DNA from 2 places in the Nocardioides panzhihuensis genome. Region 1 is predicted to be linked to the other one. Evidence: riboswitches for the same ligand, from Rfam matches in the RefSeq annotation. Region 1 holds a riboswitch; the other holds the start of a gene.
What was found. A riboswitch is a leader RNA that binds a small molecule or an ion and turns the genes downstream of it on or off. The one in region 1 is predicted to bind glycine.

Region 1 (8,972 bases):
TCGGGCAGGTCCTGGACCAGCTGCGTCCCGACTTCCCGACTGTCACCATCCCGAAGATCCGCTTTCTCGAGGACAAGGGACTGATCAAGCCGGAGCGTACGCCCGCGGGCTACCGCAAGTTCTCCCGCCGAGACGTGGAGCGACTGCGCTACGTCCTGCGGATGCAGCGCGACCACTACCTGCCTCTCAAGGTCATCGGCGAGCACCTCGACGCGATCGACCGCGGCCTCGAGCCGCCCGAGATCGAGCCGACCGTGCCCACGGTGCCGACGGTCGCACTGACGCCCGGCGGTGCGCCGGGGGCCGAGTCGTTCCGGCGTACGGACAACATGAGGATCTCGCGACGCGAGCTGCTCAAGATCGCCGAGGTCGACGACGCGCTGCTGAGCGAGCTGGAGAAGATGGCGCTGGTGGTCCCGCTGCGCAGCGGTCACTACGACACCGACGCCCTCACGATCGCGCGTACGGCCAAGGAGCTCGCCGAGTTCGGCATCGAGCCCCGCCATCTGCGCGGTATGAAGGCCGCCGCCGACCGCGAGGTCGGTCTCATCGAGCAGATCGTCGCGCCGCTGCGGCGTCCCGGCAATGCCGGAGCGCAGGGCAGGGCCGAGGAGATCGGCAGCGAGATCGCCTCGCTGGCGGTGCGTCTGCACGCCACGTTGGTGAAGTCGGGGCTGCGCGAGCGCTGAGGCTGCTGAGGCGACCGGGTAGGGTGGATGCATGCGCGAGGTCGATGTGCTCGGAGTCCGAGTGGAGATGCCCTCCAACCAGCCGATCGTGCTGCTGCGCGAGGTGGCCGGTGAGCGATATCTGCCCATCTGGATAGGCGCGGTCGAGGCGACCGCGATCGCCTTCGCCCAACAGGGTGTGGTGCCGCCGAGGCCGCTGACCCACGACCTGCTCAAGGACGTCGTGGAGGCGACCGGCAACGAGCTGACCGAGGTTCAGATCACCTCGGTCACCGACCGTGTCTTCTACGCCAACCTGGTCTTCGCCTCGGGTGTCGAGGTGAGTGCGCGGCCCTCGGACTCGATCGCGCTGGCCCTGCGAACGGGCACCAAGATCGTGGTCTCCGAGGAAGTCCTCGACGAGGCGGGCCTCGCGGTTCCGGCCGAGCAGGAGGACGAGATCGAGAAGTTCCGCGAGTTCCTGGACGAGATCACGCCCGAGGACTTCGAGTCCCACTGACCCTAACCCTCAAGTTGAGCTTGAGAGTTAGCGGCGGCGACACGCCGGGGAGGGTTCTTTGACCAGGGCGCTTACGGCGCTTACCTTGTAATTGTCTCTGTTGTAACTCCAACGGTGTGGTCCCCCCGCCGCAGCCGTTCATTCCCCGAGTGGAGTTACGCACAACGGAGTAGACGATGGAGGACATCGTGTTCGACCACGAACAGAAGCCCGGCCACGGCGCCGACGACGCGCAACGCGCGGCGGAGCAGGCTGACGAGCAGGGCCTTCTCTTCACCGACGATGTCTCGACCCTGCCCAGCGACACCGGTTACCGCGGGCCCACGGCCTGCAACGCAGCGGGGATCAGCTACCGCCAGCTCGACTACTGGGCCCGCACCGGGCTCGTCGAGCCGAGCGTGCGCGGCGCGACCGGCTCGGGTACGCAGCGGCTCTACTCGTTCCGCGACATCTTGATCCTCAAGGTCATCAAGCGCCTGCTCGACGCCGGCATCTCCCTGCAGCAGATCCGTGCCGCTGTGCAGCACCTGCGCGAGCGCGGCACCGACGACCTGACCCGCGTCACCCTGATGAGCGACGGCGCCTCGGTCTACGAGTGCACCAGCAACGACGAGGTCATCGACCTGCTCCAGGGCGGACAGGGTGTCTTCGGTATCGCCATCGGTGGTGTCTGGCGCGAGGTCGAGGGGACTCTCGCCGAGCTCCCCAGCGAGCGTACGTCCGAGGACGGCGAGCAGGTCGCCTCGATGTCCGACGAGCTGGCCGCCAGGCGCGCCGCTCGCACCGCCGGGTGAGATAGGACTCAGTCGACACCAGACCCTGAGACCCCGCGAAGGCGGGGCCTCAGGGTCTCGTCCTTTATGCTGGACCTGCTGACCATCCCGCACGGGAGAGCCCCACGCGTTGGGGCGCCGAAGGGGCAATTCCTCCCCGGAAACTCTCAGGCACCCACGACTGTGCGGACCAGGCAACTCTGAAGCCGTGCTTGTGCGGTGACAGAGGGGAGGGCTTACGAGTTGTCTTAGATGCCCTCAGGAGCCACTGTGTCCGACACGCCCACCCTGTCCGAGCTCGATGCCGCCTCCCCGTTCGTGGAGCGCCACGTCGGGCTCTCCGCCGCCGACGAGGCGACCATGCTCTCGCGGCTCGGATATGACTCGGTCGCGGAGATGATGGACGACGCCGTCCCGGCCGGGATCCGTTCGGTCGAGTCGCTCGACCTTCCGGGCGCGCTGTCCGAGGCGCAGGTCGCCTCGCTGGCTCGGGAGATCGCCGCCTCCAACAAGCCCGGCGAGGCGATGATCGGGCTCGGCTACCACGCCACCGTGACGCCACCGGTGATCCGTCGCAACGTGCTCGAGGACCCGAGCTGGTACACCGCCTACACGCCTTACCAGCCAGAGATCTCCCAGGGCCGCCTCGAGGCTCTGATCAACTTCCAGACCATGGTCGGCGACCTGAGCGGCCTGCCGGTGGCCAACTCCTCGCTCCTGGACGAGGGCACCGCGGCCGCCGAGGCGCTCGCGCTGGTGCACCGGGCCAACCGGAAGGGTTCGGGGCCGTTCGTCATCGACGCCGACGCCCTGCCGCAGTCGATCGAGGTCGTCAAGGTGCGCGCCGAGGCGATGGGCCTCGAGGTCGTCGTGGCGGACCTCTCCGAGGGCCTGCCCGAGGGCGACCTGATCGGCGTGCTGGTGCAGTACCCGGGTGCCTCCGGTCGGGTGCCCGACCTGAAGCCGGTCATCGATGCCGCCCACGAGCGGGGCGCGCTCGCGGTGGTCGCGGCCGACCTGCTCGCGCTGACCGTCCTGGAGGCGCCTGGCACGCTCGGCGCCGACGTCGTCGTCGGCTCCACCCAGCGTTTCGGCATCCCGCTCTTCTACGGCGGCCCGCACGCCGGATACATGGCCGTCCACGAGGGGATCGAGCGGCACCTGCCCGGTCGCCTGGTCGGCGTCTCCGTCGACGCCGAGGGGCGACCTGCGTACCGTCTCGCCCTGCAGACCCGCGAGCAGCACATCCGCCGGGAGAAGGCCACCTCCAACATCTGCACCGCGCAGGTGCTGCTGGCCGTGGGCGCTTCGATGTACGCCGTCTACCACGGCCCTGCGGGGCTGCGGACGATCGCGACCCGCACCCACCGCTACGCCGCCGTGCTGGCCGCCGCGCTCCGGTCGGCCGGGCTCTCGCTGGTCTCGGAGACGTTCTTCGACACGCTGGGGGTCACCGTTCCCGGGCGGGCGGCCGATGTCGTCACCGCCGCGCGCCGGTTCGGCGTACACCTTCGTCTGGTGGACGCCGACACCGTCGGCATCTCCACCTCGGAGGCGACCACGCGCTCGACCCTGTCGGCCGTGCTGAACGCCTTCGGCGTCTCCGGCGCGGACCTGGAGGAGATCGACCGCACCTCGGCCAGCGCGCTGCCCGACGCTCTGCTGCGCACCACCGACTACCTCACCCACGAGGTCTTCAACACGCATCACAGCGAGACCCAGATGCTGCGCTACCTGCACAAGCTGGCGGGGCGCGACTACGCGCTCGACAAGGGCATGATCCCGCTCGGCTCGTGCACCATGAAGCTCAACGCGACCACCGAGATGGAGCCGATCTCGCTGCCCGGCTTCGCCGACCTGCACCCGTTCGTCCCCGCTGAGGACGCTGCCGGCTACGCGCGTCTCGTGGGGGAGCTGGAGGGGTGGCTGGCCGAGGTGACCGGCTACGACGAGGTCTCGATCCAGCCGAACGCCGGCTCGCAGGGTGAGTTCGCGGGCCTGATGGCGATCCGTGGCTACCTGGACGCGCAGGGGCAGGGGCACCGCAAGATCTGCCTGATGCCGTCCTCGGCGCATGGCACCAACGCCGCCTCGGCCGTGATGGCCGGGATGAAGGTCGAGGTCGTGAAATCGTCCGAGGACGGCACCGTCGACCTCGACGACCTGCGGGCCAAGCTCGACGCCCACGGCGAGAACGTCGCCGCGATCATGGTGACCTACCCCTCGACCCACGGGGTCTACGAGGAGGGCATCACCGAGGTCTGCGAGCTGGTGCACGCGGCCGGCGGCCAGGTCTACATCGACGGTGCCAACTTCAACGCGCTCTTGGGCTACGCCAAGCCCGGCGAGTTCGGCGGCGACGTCTCCCACCTCAACCTGCACAAGACCTTCTGCATCCCGCACGGCGGTGGCGGACCGGGTGTCGGCCCGGTCGCGGTCCGCTCTCACCTGGCCCCCTACCTGCCTTCGCACTCGCTGCACCCCGACGCCTCGAAGCGTTCGGGCATCGGCGCGATCTCGGCCGCTCCGTACGGCTCGGCGGGCATCCTGCCGATCTCCTGGGCCTACGTCCGCCTGATGGGTGCCGAGGGCCTGACCCGGGCGACCTCCGCGGCCGTGCTGTCGGCCAACTACGTGGCAGCGCGGCTCAACGAGCACTTCCCGGTTCTCTACCGCGGTGAGAGCGGCTTGGTCGCCCACGAGTGCATCCTCGACCTGCGGCCGATGACGAAGGAGACGGGCGTGACGGTCGACGACGTCGCCAAGCGGCTCATCGACTACGGCTTCCACGCTCCGACGATGTCCTTCCCGGTCGCCGGCACGCTCATGGTCGAGCCGACCGAGTCCGAGGACCTCGCCGAGCTGGACCGGTTCATCGAGGCGATGATCGCGATCAAGGGCGAGGTCGACCGGGTCGCCTCGGGCGAGTGGACCGCAGAGACCTCGGTCCTGCGCGGTGCTCCGCACACCTCCCGGGCGCTCGTCGGCGAGTGGGACCGCCCGTACTCCCGCGAGGAGGCCGTCTTCCCCCGTGGCATCGACCCGGACAAGTACTGGCCGCCCGTGGCTCGGATCGACAACACCTACGGCGACCGCAACCTGATCTGCTCCTGCCCGCCGGTGGAGTCCTTCGCCGAGTGACCTGTCGAGGCGTCACCCGCGTCGGCCGAGATGGCACGTGGGTGACGCCTCGAACGACGGGAGTGACGCTTCGACCGACCGGAGTGACGCCTCGGCTGGTTGGGCTCAGGTGCCGTGGATCTCGAGGGTGGAGCCTTCGCGACCCTTGGCGACCGCGAGCTGGGTGGGGATGCGCTCGCGCATCTCGGTGACGTGGCTGACCACGCCGATGATGCGCCCGCCCTCGCGGAGCGTGTCCAGGACGTCGAGTACGTCGTCGAGGGTGTCGGCGTCGAGGGAGCCGAAGCCCTCGTCGACGAAGAGGGTGTCGAGCATCTGGCCGCCGGCCTCGTTCATGATGACGTCGGCCAGTCCGAGCGCGAGCGCGAGGGAGACCACGAAGGTCTCGCCGCCCGAGAGGGTGGCGGGGTCTCTGGACTCGCCTGACCAGTCGTCGCGGACCATCAGCGCCAGGCCGCCGCGGCGGTCTCCGGCTCCCTTGGCCGCGGAGTGCTCCAGGGCGTAGCGCTGGTCGCTCATCTTCGCCAGTCGCTCGTTGGCGGCCGCGACGACCTGGGTGAGGCGGTATGCGACGACGTAGGCCGACAGGCTCATCTGCAGCTGGTTGTCGCTGCTCTTCCCCTCGGCGAAGGAGGCGAGCCGCGCCGCGATCTCGAGGTCGCCGCGCACCGGCGCCCAGGTGGAGAGCGCGTGGGTGAGGTCGCGTTGGAGGGAGTCGAGGCGTGCCGCCCGCGTGGCCGCGGTGTCTGCAGCCGAGCGGGCGGTGTCGGCTGCGTCTGCGGCCTTGCGGTGGGCGAGTGAGAGCGCTGGCAGGTCGGGCTCGTCGGTGGCCAGGATCTCGGCGGCGCCGGGGGAGTCCAGGGTCGCGCGGGCAGCAGCCAGACTGTCGGCGTACGTCTTGATCTGGCTGTTCAGGGCGGCGACCCGCTCCGCCGGGAGGACCGCGGCGAGCGCTCTCTGCGGCGAGTCGAAGCCGGCCCGGACCGCGGTGGCCGTGAGGGTGCGCTCGGCGGCGGCGAGCGCATCCGCGGCGCGGGTGGCAGCCTCGAGGCGCTCGAGGTCGGTGGCCGCGGCCCGGTGGTCACGTTCGAGAGCGGCGAGCACGGCGCCCAGATCGCGGTGGTCACCACGGACGTCGGCCAGCTGCTCCTCGAGCCGCGCGCGCTCCTCGGTGAGGTGACGCAGCGTGGTCTCGAGCTCGGCGGCACGGGTCTCCAGCTCGGCACGGAGCGTCACCGAGCGGGCCCGTCGCTCCTCGACGGAGGCGAGCTGGGCGCGCAGGCCCGGCTCGCTGGCGGCCCGCCGCTCCAGACCGGCCAGGCGCTCGGCCATGGTCGCGGCAGGCTCTTCGGTCTCCCCGGCGGCCTCCTGGGCGAGCTGGAGACGGGTGCTGAGGTCGCGCACGTGCTGGTCTCGAGCGTGCTCCTCGGCACTGGCGTTGTCATAGGCGGTCTGAGCGGTCTTCTCTGCTGCGGCATCGGGAGCGCCGTCCGCCGGGGAGGCCTTGTGGGGGTGCTCGTGAGACCCGCACACGGGGCAGTCCGCGCCGACCGCGAGGGCGCCGGCGAGCTCGGCGGCGATGCCGTCCAGCCGGGCCTGGCGTACGTCGAGATAGTGGGTGCGCGCCTCCATGGCGGCCGTCCGGGCCGCCTCGTGCCTGGCGCGGGCCTCGACGAGCTCTCCGCTCAGCCGGCTGACCTCGGTCACCGCCGCGAACTGGGCACGCAGCACCGGGATCGCGGCGGCCGCCTCGGTGGCCGCTGTCAGGCCCGCGGCGAGCGTCTCGATCTGCTGGGGCAGCTCCTCGGCGAGTTGAGCCTGCTCGCGCGTCTGGGTGAGGAGACGGTCGCGCTGGGTGCGGGTGGCGGCGAGCTCACGGGTGACCTCGTCGAGCCGATGCTGCACGGGCTCGAGGGCGCGGGCCTGCGCGAGACGCGCGGAGACGCGTTCGACGGCTGCCTTGGCATCGGTCAGGGTCAGATCGCTCGGAGCCAGGGCGGTCGCCTGCGCGTGCTCGCGCCGTGCCTGGTCGGCGAGCTCGCTGACCCCGGTGACGGCTTCGGCGCGCTGGGCGGCCTCGACGCGGCGTACGCGTTCCTGCTGCTCCTCTGACGCTGCGACGAGGCGGCTCTCGGCGGCAGCGGCCGCACGGAGGCCGCGCTGCTTCTCCGCCATCGCACGGGCGGCGTCGAGAGCGTCGAGGGTCTCCGCCTCCGCGGCGAGGGCCTCCATCGCGGCGCCGGAGGTGACCGCCTGCGCCTCGGTGGCCTCCTCGGCGAGACCACGCGCCCAGGCCGCGATGGCGCCGTCGCCGGCGGGGAGGCCGAGATCGTGGACGTCCCAGTCGTCGGGGAGGGTGACGGCGGCGGTCTCGCTGATCCGGCTGACCACCTCGGCGACGCCGGCGTTGAGCTCCTCGGAGCGGCGCCGGAGCTCGACGCGGCGCTCCCGGAGCCAGCGCTCGACATCCGCGAAACGCTCGGTGCGGAAGAGCCGCTCGAGCAGTCGCTTGCGCTCCTCGGCGCTGGAGCGGAGGAAGGCCTGGAAGCGGCCCTGGGGGAGCATGGCGACCTGCACGAACTGGGTCAGCGTCATACCGAGGAGATCCGAGACCAGGTGACCGGCCTCGTCGAGACGGGTGGTGAGGGTGCGCCACTCCTCGCCGACCTGCTCCATGAGCACCACCGATGCCTGCTGGGTGGTGGTGCCGGCACCGCGCCGCTTGGGACGCTCCCACGACGGCGAGCGGGTGATCCGGAAGCGGCGCTGCGCGAGGGTCGCCTCCAGGACGACCCGCGTTGCGACCTCGGCCGGGGCGCGGTCGCTGCGCAGGCGTTTCGCGACGGAACGGTCACCGGGGACGTCGCCGTAGAGCGCGAAGCAGACCGCGTCCAGGACGCTCGTCTTCCCGGCGCCGGTAGCTCCGGAGAGCAGGAAGAGCCCCGCCTCGGAGAGCTGGTCGAAGTCCACCTCGACGATGCCCGTGAAGGGCCCGAACGCGGCGACCTCCAGGTGGTGGAGGCGCATCAGAAGAGCACCTCGAGCCACTCCTCTTCCTCGGCGTCGCCGGCGCGCGAGTCGAGCGTGTCCACCTCGGGGTCCTCGCAGCAGGCGTCGACCGCCGTCTGGAGCAGCGCGAGCTCGGCCTTGGCGGCGGGCTCGCCGCGGAGCTCGGCGACGAACTCGGTGACCAGGTCGATGTCGCGCCGGGGCTGGGACGGGTCCGGTCGCGACAGCGCGCCGAGCACCGGCGCGGTGGACTCGAACCCGAGCACGAGGGTGTGCGGGAAACGCCGCCGCAGACGCTCCATGGCCTGGGCCGGGCGGATCCGGTCGGTCAGGGTGATCTGCAGCCACGACTGCTCGTTGACCTCGTGGCGGGGGTCGCCCAGCAGCTCCTCGAGCGTGCCCCGCAGCCTGGCCAGCGTCCGCGGGACCGGCGCCTCCACGAACTCGCTGGCGACGAAGCCGGACTCGTCGAGGTCGATGAGCCACGACCCCTTGAGCTGGTTGGCCTCGGAGAAGGAGTAGGCGAGCGGGGAACCGCTGTAGCGCACGGTCTCGGTGATCGTGTGGCGGCCGTGGAGGTGACCGAGAGCGGCGTAGGAGATGTCCTCGAAGAGGCTGGCCGGCACCATCGACACACCACCGACGGAGATGTCGCGCTCGGAGTCGGACGGCTCCGCCCCGGTGACGAAGGCGTGGGCCATCACCACGCTGCGGCCGCCTCTGCCTTCGAGGTCGGCGCGGACCCGGCGCATGGCCTCTCCGAGCGCTGCCTGGTGGGAGCGGGACTCCAGTCGCCACGACGCCTTGGCTGCGTCTGGGTCGAGGTAGGGGAGACCGTAGAAGGCGACCTCGCCGTTCTCG
Region 2 (8,972 bases), 1.2 Mb from region 1:
CGGTGGTGAACGGAAACCGGACGCGCGAGCTGTCGGGGACGACCCGCGCGACACCCGAGGCGTGCTCGTCGACCACGAAGCCACCGCCGACGGAGTAGTAGGTCCGCTCGCGGCGTACCTGGCCCGAGGCGTCGTAGGCAGTGAACACCATGCCGTTGGGGTGGCCGGGCAGGCTCTTGCGCCGGTGCATCACCAGGTCGGTGTCATCGGCGAAGCGGATCGGGCGGTGGCCGCCCAGCGACAGCTCCCCGCGCTCACGGATGGCCGCCACCCGCGCCGAGGACGACCGCGTGTCGACGGTCGCCGGCTCCTCGCCCTCGAGACCGAGCAGCACCGCCCCGGCCGAGCCGTGCCCGTGACCGGTCGCGCCGAGCGACCCGAACAGTTCGGCCTTCACCCGCGTCACCGCGTCCAGCTGACCGTCCTCGACGAGGCCGTCGACGAAGATCTTCGCGGCACGCATCGGTCCGACGGTGTGCGAGGAGGACGGGCCGATCCCGATCGAGTACAGGTCGAAGGCGCTCAGGGCCATCACGGCCGGCCCCGATGGCTCTGCCACCGTCGCGACACCGCCGAGGTCAGCGGTCACGGCGGTTCACTCCTCGATCAAAGCGTCGTAGGCCGCGGCGTCGAGCAGATCGGGAGCGTTCGAGATGCGCATCTCGAAGAGCCAGCCGGCGCCGAACGGGTCGCTGTTGATCAGCGCAGGGTCATCGACGACCGCCGAGTTGATCGCGAGCACCTCGCCGTCGGCGGGCGCGAAGAGGTCGCTGACCGACTTCGTCGACTCCAGCTCACCGCAGCTCTCTCCCCCGGTGATCTCGCTGCCCACCTCGGGCAGCTCGACGAAGACGATGTCGCCCAGCGCCTCGGTGGCGAAGGCGGTGACCCCGACGCGCGCGACCTCGTCGCGGGTCTCGATCCATTCGTGCTCGGCGGTGTAGGACAGGTGGGACGGGTTGCTCATGGCGGTGCTCATTTCTTGGAGTAGAAGGGAAGGTCGACGATCTCGGCGTCCTCGTGGCTGCCGCGTACGACGACCTGGATCTTGGTGCCGGAGACGGCCAGGTCTGGCTTGACGTAGGCCATCGCGATGGGGCGGCCCAGCGTGGGCGACGGGGAGCCGCTGGTCACGATGCCGATCTCGTCGCCGGTGGCCGGGTCGATGACGGCGTAACCGGCCCGCGGGGATCGGCGCCCGGTGGCCACGAGGCCGACGAGCGTGCTGCGCGGGCCCTCCTCGCGGCGCGCGGCGAGGGCGGCGTCGCCGACGAAGCCGTCGGGCTTGTCGAAGGAGACCACCCGGCCGAGGCCGGCCTCGAAGGGGGTCGTCTCGCGGCTCAGCTCGTGACCGTAGAGCGGCATTCCGGCCTCGAGCCGGAGGGTGTCGCGGCAGGCGAGCCCGGCGGGGATCAGCCCGTGCGGCGTACCGGCCTCGGTGATCGCCTCCCAGACGGCGGCGGCCGACGAGGGCGCGCAGTAGACCTCGAAGCCGTCCTCGCCGGTGTAGCCGGTGCGCGCGAGCAGCACGTCGATCCCGGCGACCTTGCCGGCGTCGATGGCGTAGTAGCGAAGGGTCGGTACGTCCAGGTCGGTCACAGCCGCGACGATCTGAGCCGAGGCAGGTCCCTGGACCGCGATCAGCGCCCACTCCGCGGAGGCGTCGCGGACCACGGCGTCGTACCCCTTGGCCCGTTCGACCAGAGCCGGAGCGACCACGTGGACGTTGCTGGCGTTGGCGACGACCAGGTAGCGCTCGTCCTCGAGCCGGTAGACGACCAGGTCGTCGATGATGCCGCCGTCCTCGGCGCAGATCATGGAGTAGCGGGCGCGGCCGACGCCGATCGCCGACGGTCGGCCGACCAGGGCGTGGTCGAGGGCCCGTCCCGCCTCCGGTCCGGTCACCTCGATCTCGCCCATGTGGCTCAGGTCGAAGAGCCCTGCGGTGGTGCGTACCGCGTGGTGCTCGGCGGTCTCCGAGCCGTAGCGGACCGGCATGCTCCAGCCGGCGAAGTCAGTGAACGAGGCACCGAGCGACTGGTGGATCGCATGCAGAGGGGTAGGGACAGGTGAGGTCATGTGCGGGAGGCTCCCTGATGATGGCTGCCGCTGATGCGGCACCCGTGGACGGGTGACCTCCCCGCTCTGTCATCGCTACCTGAGAGCTTCACCGCCCGCAGGGACGATTTGCACCGTGGGTGCAGGATCCAGCGGATCCTGTCTTTCCAGAGTTCGCCTCACCACAGCGGTCATGGGGCCTGAGAGATTCTGGGGAGGTTTGCTCCTTCGGCGCCTCACCCGGGACGGTGAGGACTCTCCCGCTGCAGTTCGAACGGCGGATGTGAAGTTGTGCGGCACAACCTAGGTCTGGCCACCTCGGCCGTCAAGATCCGGCGACATCGAGTGAGCCTCGACCCCGTTAACGAGAACTGTTCTCAACGGGTTCTACGATGGCTCGATGCCACCCACCAGCGCCAGCACCCGAGTTCCCGTGGTCATCCTCACCGGCCATCTGGGGTCGGGCAAGACGACGTTGCTCAACCATCTGCTGCGCCAGCCGGGCGCGCGGGTGGGCGTGGTCGTCAACGACTTCGGCGACATCAACGTCGACGCCGGGCTCGTCACGGGTCAGGTCGACGAGCCGGCTTCGATCGCCGGGGGCTGCCTGTGCTGCCTGTCCGACGCCGGCGGCCTCGATGACGCCCTCGAGAAGCTCACCCACCCGCGGCTCGCGCTCGACGCCGTCATCGTGGAGGCCAGCGGGCTCGCCGAGCCCGGCACGCTGGCGCGCCTCGTCCGCTTCAGCGGTGTCGAGCGGGTACGCCGCGGTGGGCTCATCGAGGTCGTCGACGCATCGGCGTACTTCGACACCCTCGACGACGGCCGGGGTCCGGCACCGGTCCGGTTCGCCGCGGCCACGCTGGTCGTCATCAACAAGACCGATCTGGTGCCGGCCGCCGACCGGGACGAGGTCCTGGCGCGGATCGAGCGGCGCGTGCTGGAGCACAACCCCGACGTCCAGATCGCGTACGCAGTGGGTGGCCGCATCGACCCTCGGCTCGTCTACGACGCCGCCGTGCCCGAGGACCCGCCCGACGAGCTGCCCATCGCCGCGCTGCTGCGCGAGGCGGCCGCCGACCACGCGGCCCATCAGCACGCCCGGTCCGTCACCGTCACCACCCCCGGCACCATCGAGCCGGCTCGGCTGCTCGACCTGCTCGAGGACCCGCCGTCGGCGGCGTACCGGGTGAAGGGGACCGTCGCGGTCGCGACCGGGCAGGGGCCGCGCAGCTACCAGGTGAACCTGGTCGGGCGCAGCGCGCATGTGGCCGCGGAGAGGCCCGGCCGCGCGACCACAGAGACGAGGAGCGAGCTCGTGGCCATCGGCCTCGAGCTCGACCCCGATGAGGTTTGGCAGAGGCTCACCGCCGCCCTCGCCCCGGCCGAGCGACCGAGCACCGACGGCCTTCGTCGGCTCCGCCAACTGGTGCGCGTCAGTCTCTGACGCGGGCTCAGCCCGCTCGGCGCACGATCCGCTCCATGTCGGTGATGACCACCGAGCGCGACTCCAGCCTGACCCAGCCCTTGGCCGCGAAGTCAGCGAGCGCCTTGTTGACCGTCTCGCGGGCCGCGCCCACCAGCTGGGCGAGCTCCTCCTGGGTGAGGTCGTGACGGACGTGCACACCCTCGTCGGTGGTCTCACCGAACCGCTCGGCGAGATCCAGCAGTGCCTTCGCCACCCGGCGGGGCGCGTCGGCGAAGACCAGGTCACCGATCACGTCGTTGGCCCGGCGCAGGCGACCCGACAGCAGCGCGAGCAGCCCGCGCGTCACGCTCGGCCGCCCGTCGAGCAGCCTCAGCAGGTCGTCGTGCGACAGCGAGGCGAGCTCCACCTGATCGGTGACGGCCGTGACCGTCGAGGAACGCAGGCCGGGATCGAAGAGCGACAGCTCACCGAAGACCTGCCCCGGCCCGAGGATCGCCAGCACGCTGTCCTGCCCGCTGGCCGAGGCACGGCTCAGCTTCACCTTTCCGGACACGACGGCGTAGAGCCGGTCCGCGGAATCGCCCTCGTGGAACAACACCTGGCCACGCCTGAGGCGGACCTCCCCCATCATCGCGAGCATCGCCGTCATCGACTCGTCGTCCAGCTCGCCGAAAAGCGGCGCGTGCCGAAGCACGTCTCGATCCATTACTAAGCCGCTCCTGTCGTCGTTTGGTTCAAGCCATCAGGGTACCGAGACCAGGGCTGCCGACAGCGGATGTGTGTCCCTCGTCGCACGCCTGTCGAGTGCGTTCTTCGCCACACCGGAGATGATGGGAAGCCTCGAGACGAAGACGGGGTTGGTGTTGTTGTGAAGCTCTCCATGCTGGACAGGTCTCGCACCCGGGTGGGGTACGACGAGGGCGCTGCGCTGACCCACACGATCGAGCGGGCGGTGGCGGCCGAACGGCTCGGCTACCAGCGGTTCTGGGTCGCCGAGCACCATGCGGTGCCGGGGATCGCGTCGGGATCGCCGCCGGTCCTGCTCGGCGCCCTCGGTGCGCACACCTCCACGATCCGGCTCGGTTCTGGCGGGGTGATGCTGCCGCACCACCAGCCGCTGGTCGTGGCCGAGCAGTTCCTGATGCTCGACGCGCTCTACCCCGGCCGGATCGACCTGGGAGTCGGGCGCACCCTGGGCTTCACCGCACCCGTACGCCGCGCGCTGCGCCAGGATCTCGACGACCCGGACACGTTCGCCGAGGACATCGAGGAGCTCCGGGGCTATCTCGACCGCACCGCGCCGGTCACCGCCCGGCCGGCCGCGTCCCGTCAGATCCCGATCTTCGTGCTCGCGACCGGACGCGGTCTCGCCCTCGCCGCTCAGCTCGGGCTGCCGGTCGTAGTCGGCGGTCCGGTGCTGGACAGCCCACGGCTGGGCGAGCTGCTCGGGGCGTACCGGAACGACTTCCGGCCCTCCTCACAGGCGTCAGCGCCGTCGGTGACGGTCTCCGCCGACGTGCTGGTCGCCGACACCGACGCCGAGGCCGCCGAGCTCGCGCTGCCGGAGGCGTGGGCGATGGCCAGATCGCGGCAGACCGGCGAGTTCGGAGCGCTCGAGCCGGTCGCGGCGATCCGCGACCAGACCTGGACGAACCAGGTGCGCGAGCGGGTCGAGGCGCATCTCGCGCGCACGACCGCGGGCTCTCCCGCCACCGTACGCAGCCGCCTCGACCGGCTGGCCGAGGCCACCGGAGCCGACGAGCTCCTCGCCTTCACCTCCACCTATGACCGCGACGCCCAGCTCGCCTCCGACGCCGCGCTCGCCGAGATCATGACCGGGCGCGCCCAGGTGTCGAGCCAGTCGCGGAGCTAGTGGACAGGGTGTGGGCGGCCTCCAGGAGGAGGCGACCCAGCTCGGCCTGACGCGGTGGCGCGAGACGGGCCTCGATGCCGGTGATGCTCAACGCTCCGTACGGCTGCCCGTGGGCGTCGAAGACTGCGGCACCCAGACCCCAGCTGCCGACCACGAGCAGGCCCGGGTTGACGGCGAAGCCGCGCTCACGGGTCGCGGCGACCCGCTTCCGGAGAGCGGACGCCGAGTGCTGCTCGCCGTAGGCCCCGACGAGGTCGGTCCGGGCGAGGTAGGCCTCGCGCCGCGGCTCCGGCAGGAAGGCGAGGATCGTCAGGCCCGCCGAGGCGACGCCGAGCGGAAACCGGATCCCCTCGTGGAGCACGTGCGAGCGGATCGGGAAGCTGCCGTCCTCGCGCAGTACGCAGACCGTCTCGTCGCCGCGCCTGATCGAGAAGAACGCGCTCTCCCCCGTCTCCCGGGCGATGCGCAGGACCGCCGCCCGGGCCGCCGGGGTGATGTCGTGGCGGGTGGTCGCGGCGGCGCCGAGCAGGAAGCACTCCGGGCCCAGGTGCCAGGCGCCGGTTGCGTTGTCTCGCTCGACCAGGCCCTCGTCCTGGAGCGCGCTGAGCAGCCGGTGAGCGGTCGGACGCGGGATCGCGGCGGCCGTCGCGAGCTGGGTGGTCGTCGCGCCCTCGGGTTCGCGCGCGGCGAGCAGCCGCAGCAGGTGCGCGCTGCGGCGGATCACGCTGGGCTGAGGCGCGTCCTGACCGGGTTGCATGGAACGTACGATAGGCGCGTCCATTCAGTGAACGCCATAGCGTCAGCGGGGCCGCTCATCGAAAGACCGAGCGGGAACTCGCGCTCGTCTATTGACCGATCGGCTTGCCCCGCCTTGACTGATCAGCATGGACAAGGTCATCTCCTCAGCCGCCGAGGCGGTCGCGGACATCCCGAGCGGAGCGACCCTCACGGTCGGCGGCTTCGGGCTGTGCGGCATCCCCTCGGTGCTCATCAATGCTCTCCTCGAGGCCGGCGTGTCCGACCTCGAGGTGGTCTCCAACAACGCCGGCGTCGACGACTGGGGCCTGGGCCTGCTGCTCGGCGCCGGACGCCTGCGCCGCGTGGTCGCGTCGTACGTCGGCGAGAACAAGGAGTTCGCGCGGCAGTACCTCTCCGGCGACCTCGAGGTCGAGCTGACCCCGCAGGGCACGCTGGCCGAGCGGATGCGCGCGGGCGGCTCCGGCATCGCCGCGTTCTACACCCGCACCGGTGTCGGCACACAGGTGGCGCAGGGCGGGCTGCCGTGGAAGTACGACGACGCGGGCAACGTCATCAAGACCTCCCCCGAGAAGCCGGTGATGACCTTCGAGACGCCTGAGGGCGAGCGAGAGTTCGTCCTCGAGGAGGCCATCGTCGCCGACTTCGGCATCATCCGCGCCTGGAAGGGCGACCGCCACGGCAACCTCCTCTTCAAGGACTCCGCCCGCAACTTCAACCCGCTCGCCGCGATGGCCGGGCAGATCACGATCGCCGAGGTCGAGGAGCTCGTCGAGCCCGGCGAGATCCCACCCAACGACGTCCACCTCCCCGGCGTCTATGTCCACCGCGTCGTGCCCCTGACCCCCGAGCAGGCCGCCGACAAGCGCATCGAGAAGAGGACGGTCCGCTGACATGTCATGGACACGTGAAGAGATGGCCGCCCGTGCCGCCGCGGAGCTCTCCGACGGCGACTACGTCAACCTCGGCATCGGGCTGCCGACCCTGGTGCCCAACTACGTCCCCGACGACGTCGAGCTGGTGCTGCAGAGCGAGAACGGCATCCTCGGCACCGGCGCCTACCCGACCGAGGACGCCGTCGACCCGGACCTGATCAACGCGGGCAAGGAGACGGTGACCGTACGCAAGGGGGCGAGCTTCTTCGACTCCGCCATGAGCTTCGGAATGATCCGCTCCGGCAAGATCGACGCCGCGATCCTCGGCGCCATGCAGGTCTCTTCGTCAGGCGATCTGGCCAACTGGATGATCCCCGGCAAGATGGTCAAGGGCATGGGCGGCGCGATGGACCTCGTCCACGGCGCGAAGAAGGTCGTCGTGCTGATGGAGCACGTCGCCCGCGACGGCTCCTACAAGATCGTCGAGGAGTGCTCGCTCCCCTACACCGGGCTCGGCGTCGTGCAGCGCATCATCACCGACCTGTGCGTCCTCGACATCACCCCCGACGGCGTCCGCCTGGTCGAGCTCGCCCCCGGCGTCACGTACGACGAGGTGGCAGAGAAGACCGAGCCTCCGATCCTCCGCTGACCGCCGAGACGTCAGCTGCGTCGGCCGAGATGTCACGGGTGTGACGTCTCGGCCGACGTACGTGACGCCTCGATATCTGCGTACGTTCAGAGTTCGCCGAGCAGGTTGAGGTAGGCGTCGCGGGACGGCTCGAGATGGGCGGCGCAGACCCGCACCAGCTCATCGGTCCGACCCTCACGGAGCGCCACCACCATCGCCCGGTGCTCATCGCGGGACCGCTCCAGGAGCCTGTCGTTGACCACCGTGAGCGACCGGATCGGCGAGGCCATCCGTGCGTGACGGCGCACGGACTCGACCAGGAACTGGTTCGGGGCCAACCCGAAGAGAAGCTCATGGAATCGGATGTTGGCGCGCAGCGCGGAGCGGCGATCGCCGCGATCCACCGCCTGCTCGTGCTCGTGCATCGCGTCCTCCACGGGACGGATCTGATCGCCAGGAACCGGCGTCGTGATGGCGCGGGCGCAGGCTGTCTCGACCAGCTCGCGAACGTCGTAGAGGTCGCGCACCTCTTGGGCTGAGAAGGAGCGGACGAGCGCGCCCACATGGGCACGCCGTTCCACGGCACCTCGCGTCTCGAGCGTGGAGAGCGCGCTGCGTACGACATGGCGTTTGGCGTCGAAGCGCTCCATCAGCGCGTCCTCGACGAGGCGCTCGCGCGGGTGCAGCAGGCCCATCGCGATGTCCTCCTCGAGCTCGCCGGCGATCGCCTCGACCTGCGCCGACGCCCGCTGGCGGGTCGTCTGAGCCGAGTCAGAGAGCGCATCGCTCGCCCGGGTAGTCATCAGTGCCTCCTCCTTCCGCTCCGACCATGCCAATGCTTTCACGGCGTCACACTCGCTCGCGGGCGGACCGGCCGTTGCGAGAGCCAGCGAGATGTGGTGTGATGCCAGTCTCAACCAGATTATCAATAATAAGGACGATAATGTTCGACGAGAGCATGCCCACCGGGATGCGGTCCAACCTGACCAGCTATGGCGACACCGAGTTCGCGCTGTTCCTCCGCAAGGCGTTCATCAAGGGCGCCGGCTACAGCGACGACGCTCTCGATCGGCCGGTGATCGGCATCGTCGACACCGAGAGCGGCTTCAACCCCTGTCATGGCAACGTTCCCCAGCTGATCGACGCCATCAAGCGGGGCGTGATGCTGTCCGGTGGCTTCCCGGTGAGCTTCCCGACGATCTCGGTGCACGAGAGCTTCGCCCACCCCACGAGCATGTTCTTGCGCAACCTCATGTCGATGGACACCGAGGAGATGCTGCGAGCCCTGCCGGTCGACGCCGTCGTCCTCATCGGGGGCTGCGACAAGACCGTGCCCGCCCAGCTGATGGGCGC

Region 2: linked by a shared signal. The riboswitch ahead of gcvT (glycine cleavage system aminomethyltransferase GcvT) and the one ahead of gcvP (aminomethyl-transferring glycine dehydrogenase) in region 1 are both predicted to bind glycine.

What each region holds. Positions count from the first base shown of each region.
Region 1 covers NZ_JACBZR010000001.1:2,037,422-2,046,393, forward strand. The annotation lists gene ftsR (transcriptional regulator FtsR) at 1-689, shown strand, start outside; gene BJ988_RS09610 (bifunctional nuclease family protein) at 721-1,188, shown strand; gene BJ988_RS09615 (MerR family transcriptional regulator) at 1,365-1,982, shown strand; glycine riboswitch at 2,065-2,155, shown strand; gene gcvP (aminomethyl-transferring glycine dehydrogenase) at 2,214-5,102, shown strand; gene BJ988_RS09625 (AAA family ATPase) at 5,208-8,129, opposite strand; gene BJ988_RS09630 (exonuclease SbcCD subunit D) at 8,129-8,972, opposite strand, start outside.
Region 2 covers NZ_JACBZR010000001.1:3,248,090-3,257,061, forward strand. The annotation lists gene BJ988_RS15430 (L-serine ammonia-lyase) at 1-532, opposite strand, end outside; gene gcvH (glycine cleavage system protein GcvH) at 596-979, opposite strand; gene gcvT (glycine cleavage system aminomethyltransferase GcvT) at 976-2,079, opposite strand; glycine riboswitch at 2,136-2,235, opposite strand; glycine riboswitch at 2,237-2,331, opposite strand; gene BJ988_RS15445 (CobW family GTP-binding protein) at 2,459-3,505, shown strand; gene BJ988_RS15450 (Crp/Fnr family transcriptional regulator) at 3,513-4,193, opposite strand; gene BJ988_RS15455 (MsnO8 family LLM class oxidoreductase) at 4,356-5,360, shown strand; gene BJ988_RS15460 (IclR family transcriptional regulator) at 5,317-6,117, opposite strand; gene BJ988_RS15465 (CoA transferase subunit A) at 6,245-7,009, shown strand; gene BJ988_RS15470 (3-oxoacid CoA-transferase subunit B) at 7,011-7,640, shown strand; gene BJ988_RS15475 (GntR family transcriptional regulator) at 7,727-8,422, opposite strand; gene BJ988_RS15480 (IlvD/Edd family dehydratase) at 8,563-8,972, shown strand, end outside.